DNA from 2 places in the Paenibacillus sp. FSL R7-0189 genome. Region 2 is predicted to be linked to the other one. Evidence: predicted binding sites of a transcription regulator. Region 2 holds the regulator's gene; the other holds the start of a gene.
The links. Region 2 encodes LexA, which represses DNA repair genes until DNA is damaged. Its sites were predicted from a motif close to CGAACATATGTTCG; they were not measured.

Region 1 (3,178 bases), 270 kb from region 2:
TAGTAATATTCTCCAAAGCTTCCGATATAAGGGTTTTGTCAATCCCCTTCTCACGTAGCTCTTGTCGAATCCACATCTTCCCTTTCCGCTGGTTCGCTATTCGTTGCTCCGCCCATTGCTTAGCATATAAAGGGTCATCAAGAAATCTTTCCTGCTGCAGCCGCTGCACCACTTCCGCAATAATAGTCTCTCCTATTTCCTTCTGGCGTAAACGGCGAGTCATTTCCATAGCGGTGCGTGGTTTACGTTCAAGATAACGGAGGCCTTCCACATAAGCTCGTTGACGCTCATCAGCTACAACAATTTCTTCCAAATCAGCCTTCATAAAAGAATTACCAGTAATCATTCGATATTTAATCATGACGTCCTCGTGCACAGTCATGTTATATGCTCCGAAATGTATGATATAACGGTGGTCAGATTTCTTTTGACGTTCTACTTTAGTGATCTCTAAGAGTTCTCCTTCAGGAAAATCAGATAACACCTGCTCATCTTGTTCTTCTGCTTCAAAATCTAGTTGTATTACCATAGTTGTTTGTCACCTCATAGCAATAGATCAGTTATCATCTTACTTTCAATACTTGTTAAGAAAAGACACCCTGCAACAATCAATCACAGGGCGTCCTATTGTTTAATATACTATTCGATTTCGAGGAGCAATTTTTCTTCTTCCTCTTGCTCTGCAACAATCTCATCATTATTCGGCGCAGCAACAATAGTGGATAAATTACTTGCTTCACGGATCTTATTCTCAATAATAAGGGCAATATCCTGATGTTCCTTCAAAAACTGCTTAGCATTCTCACGACCTTGACCGAGACGCTCGCCTTCGTAGGAATACCATGCACCACTCTTATTCACGATATCCATTTCAGTACCGATATCTACAAGACTTCCCTCTTTGGAAATCCCTTCACCATACATGATATCAACATCAGCCTGTTTAAATGGAGGGGCTACTTTATTCTTCACAATCTTGATCTTAGTACGGTTACCAACCACATCGTTGCCCATCTTGATGCTCTCTACGCGACGTACATCTAAACGTACAGAGGAGTAGAATTTCAATGCACGACCACCCGGAGTTGTCTCAGGGTTACCGAACATAACACCGATCTTCTCACGAAGCTGGTTGATAAAGATAGCAATCGTATTCGATTTGCTAATGGCACCAGAAAGCTTACGAAGTGCTTGAGACATCAAACGAGCTTGCAGTCCGACGTGGGAATCACCCATATCGCCTTCAATTTCAGCCTTAGGTACCAAAGCAGCAACGGAGTCAACGACAATAATGTCAACGGCTCCACTACGAACAAGTGCTTCGGCGATTTCCAGCGCTTGTTCACCCGTATCTGGCTGAGAAAGCAGCAATTCATCGATGTTTACGCCCAAGTTACGTGCATATTTCGGATCAAGCGCATGCTCGGCATCGATAAAAGCAGCTTGTCCGCCTTGTCTTTGCACTTCTGCAATAGCATGAAGAGCAACTGTTGTTTTACCTGAAGATTCCGGTCCGTATACTTCAATAATACGTCCCTTTGGAAGTCCGCCTATACCTAACGCAATATCAAGTGCCAAAGATCCGCTAGGTACAACTTCCACTTGCATATGCGTGGATTCTCCCAGTTTCATTACCGAACCTTTACCAAATTGTTTTTCTATTTGACGAAGCGCCATATCAAGCGCTGCACGACGATCTGACAATCAGACCACTTCCTTCACTGTTTATAGTAATATAATAACGTGTTTTTAAGGTCTTGCCAAGCTTTTTTTCGAACATACATTCGTTTTTTTTGTCTTGGGCGTTATTTATCCCTTTTATTGTAAGCCTCCCTCCGGAGATAGAAGTTAATTAAATTCTCCACTTCACCGGACATCAACGACTTATGATCATGAGAAAGCATCGTGATCAAAATCTCTGCAAATATACAAAAAACCGCAGCAAAGAAATCTCAGTGCCACGGTTCTTCCGTATGTGTTTATTATAACTGGGCTAATCTCCCATTACAAGTCTGAACCCTCAAGAGGTGTCTCCACCTTGCATTCCTCAAGTCTCCGCCAGAGACGATACAGCAAAGCCTTAACTGTTCGTAAGCGGATATTTTCCCGCGTACCTTTAAGATTAAGCTCATAAACCTCTGTCTTACGTCCCCGTTCAGCCAAGCCGATAAATACAAGTCCAACAGGCTTTCGTTCAGAATAACCCGGTCCAGCTACACCTGTAACAGATAAGCCGAAATCGCTGTCTGCAATCATTCTCACTTGGTCAGCCAACACCTCGGCAACTTCTCGGCTTACGGCTCCAGGGGCATTGGGTCCCTCCAAATAAGCACTTGGCACATTCAGCAGCTTTTTCTTTAAGTCATTTGAATAGCAGACGATTCCGCCGGCAAACATCGAAGCACTGCCTGGAATATTTGTTATACTCTCCATCAGCAAACCTCCGGTGCAGCTCTCTGCCGCACTTAAGGTCAGGCCGGCATCCGCCATCCAATCCACTATCAATTGCTCTAGCGGCACATCAATGTTCGCATACAAATGTTCCGGCAAAATCTCCTTGATTTGTTGTTCCAGTATCTCCAGCTTTTTTGTAGCTTCATGCTCAGAAGGGGCCTTTGTCGAAATACGAACAGTTACCTCTCCCTCTTTGGCATACGGAGCAATCGTTGGATCAGTCTGACTGCGAATCAGCTCAATGAGCTTGTCCTCCAGCAGTGATTCTCCGATGCCGGCAAATTTGAGCATTTTTGAATAAAGCGGTGTTTCGTTCGTCAAGGCGTGCTGCTGTAGCCACGGTACTGCTTTATCTACGAACATCGGTTTCATCTCACGAGGTGGACCTGGAAGCACAATATAATATTTCTTCTCATGCTCAAAAGCAATCCCAACCGCAAGACCGATTTCATTCGGCAACGGTGTAGTTCCTTCAATTATAAGTGCCTGTTTGCGGTTATTTTCGGTCATAACGATCTTACGATCATCAAAGAAACGTTGTACATGATCCATCGCCAAACGATCAATGTGGAGCGTTCTACCTAGCGATGCAGCCAGTGCGTCTTTAGTCAGATCATCCTCAGTGGGGCCAATTCCGCCTGTAAAGATAATAACGTCGGCCCGACTCTGAGCGATCTCGATGGCTTGCTGCAGGCGGCTGCTGTTATCACCGACAACAGTTTGA
Region 2 (3,178 bases):
CATCAAGGTCAAATAGTACAGCAGAAATTGGCATTACAGGTCTCCCTCTCCCTTTAACTGGTCTAGTTCTATTCGTGAACTACTTCAATGTTGTGAGCTTTAGCAAATGCTTCTAATCGTGTACTCATCGCATTAGTATCATAGCGATTCATAAGTCTTGTGAAAATCCATTTCGTACGTTTCCCTTTGTGCTTAATGACTACAGCTCCACGCGAAAGGGTGATTTTCTCAATATCTGCAGCTGGAAGCCCGCGTTCGCGATTGAATTTAATAGTAGACAGTCTTGCTTTTTCCACCTTCAAGTACGGACGACGGAAGAACAATAGCGCTGCCAGCAAATAGTACAGTACTACTCCCAACCAATTAGCCAGCATGCCATTTCCTTTGGCCTGATCAATAGAACCAACTACCCAAAACATAGTGCCAAGTATCACTAACACTACCGGAAATGCAATGTTGCGACCTTTAAAGACTTCGGCATTCTGGGTAGGAGATTTAGAGGCATAAATCGTATCCTTGCCTTGTTTCTTTCTTTGCTTGTTGATTTGCTGTGTGTTGCGTTGAACCATTCTTTCCCAAGAACGGGCCATGTGCGTTCCCCCTAGTCATCCTGAAATATCTATGAAAAGGAACAGCGAGCTAATGTTTAAGCCCCTTGTTACCTTGTTCATGCTCATCGTTATCTACTACTTCAATAGTATTTAATTGTGCTCGGAAGTTATTGCGGATATTCCCCAGGTAAATTTCACGAAGCTTGGCGCGTTCCGCCACTTCCTCTTGATTAAGGCCTACGCTCTTCTGTTTGCGTGCCAATTCGTTAATTCGCGCGACCAACTCATCAATATTCAATACTTTCCCTCCCCCTATAAATTAATTCTAACTCTGCCATGAGAAAAAGAGCTTGTCAAGGTCTACTCCCTGCAAGCTCTACTGGTCATTCTATTATGTTCTCAGAAAATTAATAAATAGGTAAAGTAAGTATGTCTCCAGCGTTAATTTGACTACTCTTAATCCCACTTGAACGTTTAATTCCTTCTATATAAACAACTGTCTTCATATCAGCCGGTTTATTCTTAAGGGCAATACTCCATAGTGTATCTCCACGTTCAACCACAATCCGCTTCTCTTCCTTCATTATAGTCGTCGACCCTGCAAATACATTTCCCACTACTGTTAGGCCAGAAAATACTAGCACGATAATCAATATTAACTTAATAAAGAAGTCCTGACGGAACAACGAAATCATCCCTCCTAGCAAACGTTCCGTTATCTCTTTCACCTTAGCGGAATTACGGGCAACGTCATTATGTCCTAAAGATTCAACCACTGGGGCCTTATCGTAGATGCTGCGGTATGTACTGTATTTTAGCATAATTATCATCCTCCAAACACTTGTTCTTACTTTCGAATTCATAATAACACGAACATGTGTTTTGTTCAATACTATTTCAGAACAATTGTTCTCTTTTTTTCGAGAGACTCATGTGGTACATTTTATTATCATTTGTCTACCATTTTTTAACTCTAGCAGATTAATATTTATAATAGTTAGAACTTATGTTTGTGCGAACGGTAGTTCTATGTTATAATTTTCCCAAACATTACTATATGGGGTTGATTCCAATGTCAAAGATTTCAAGTCGCCAGCTGGCGATCCTGGAATTTATACGAAGCGAAGTCCGCAGCAAGGGTTATCCACCTTCCGTCCGGGAAATTGGAGAAGCTGTTGGCCTTGCTTCCAGCTCCACAGTTCACGGTCATTTGGACCGGCTTGAGAAGAAGGGACTTATTCGTCGAGATCCAACGAAGCCACGTGCAATAGAATTACTAGGCCAAGAGGATTCAGAGAATGTTCACCAATTCGCCCAGACCATCTCACGGATTCCTGTCGTAGGTAAAGTTACCGCCGGGGTACCTATCACTGCTACAGAGAATATCGAGGACTACTTCCCACTTCCTACTCACTATGTAGGTGACAACAAAGTATTTATGCTCTCAGTTATGGGTGATAGTATGGTGGATGCTGGCATTATGAATGGTGATTATGTAATTGTTCGCCAACAACAAACAGCGGACAACGGAGATATCGTTGTAGCCATGACTGAAGAAGATGAAGCAACCGTTAAGACCTTTTACAAGGAACGTGATCATATACGGCTTCAGCCGGAGAATCCAGCTTATGAGCCTCTTCGCCTTAATCGCGTAACTATTCTCGGAAGAGTCATCGGATTGTTTCGAGATATCCACTAAGTATGCACTCCTACCATAAAAGGCTGTTCCGCAAATGCGGAACAGCCTTTTTTCTGTGTATTTTGCTTTCTCAACCACTAACGAACATTTGTTCTCGTTCGCTAAAATGGGCATTTTCTATGAATAACCGTTTAGGCGTTCTGCTCATATCCTAATTAGAAAGGAGTGTTGTGCATAATGCCAAATTACCGAATTATTGTAGATCTGACCCAACGAATGTTATATCTTCTGGACAATGATATTGTGATTAGAGGTTTCCCTGTCGGCATTGGTAAGATGTTAACCCAATCCCCAGTGGGAGAATTCACGATTATTAACAAACAACCCAATCCAGGCGGTCCCTTTGGTGCCTTTTGGATGGGACTGTCTAAACCACACTACGGGATTCATGGAACGAATGATCCTTCCTCCATTGGGAAAGAGGTATCCCACGGCTGTATCCGGATGTACAACGAGGATGTGTTAACACTCGCAGCTATCGTCCCTATAGGAACACGAGTAACGATAAGGAATTGAATTCGCTGAGGACGTCACAACCCCCAAATCACCATATACAGAATGGGGGTCATTACATAAGTAAGTATTTTTTCATTAGCATACTAGGAGTTTGGTGATTATATGTCGAATATTGTTAACAGGATTGCAAATTGAAAAGGATGTGTTTAGTTTTGAATAACTCAAAAATTAGAACCCTCGTCGATTTTAAAGTCGATGCACTGGGTAAGCTGTCCGGTTTACTTTTAAATGATGAACAAGCTAGTGGAAAAAAAGTGAATTTGCTCACCTCTTTTGGCAGCATTCAGGGAATCGTCTCTCCAGCCGTCTCCAACAAAGAGGATGTATTTGATTTAAAATCTTTGATGGATGATGTAATAGTAGACGAATACATATCTTATTTGGGAGCAGAACACCCTGATAAAAATTTCAG

Region 1: the regulator LexA is predicted to act here: its motif matches at 1,774-1,787, upstream of recA (recombinase RecA).

The regions. Positions count from the first base shown of each region.
Region 1 covers NZ_CP150223.1:5,260,012-5,263,189, reverse strand. Annotated here, with positions in the region: gene MKY63_RS23070 (RecX family transcriptional regulator) at 1-529, opposite strand, end outside; gene recA (recombinase RecA) at 640-1,704, opposite strand; gene MKY63_RS23060 (competence/damage-inducible protein A) at 2,005-3,178, opposite strand, start outside.
Region 2 covers NZ_CP150223.1:5,534,853-5,538,030, reverse strand. Annotated here, with positions in the region: gene MKY63_RS24235 (HAD family hydrolase) at 1-34, opposite strand, end outside; gene MKY63_RS24230 (hypothetical protein) at 69-590, opposite strand; gene MKY63_RS24225 (DUF896 domain-containing protein) at 640-849, opposite strand; gene MKY63_RS24220 (LysM peptidoglycan-binding domain-containing protein) at 959-1,372, opposite strand; gene lexA (transcriptional repressor LexA) at 1,624-2,250, shown strand; gene MKY63_RS24210 (L,D-transpeptidase) at 2,428-2,766, shown strand; gene MKY63_RS24205 (hypothetical protein) at 2,919-3,178, shown strand, end outside.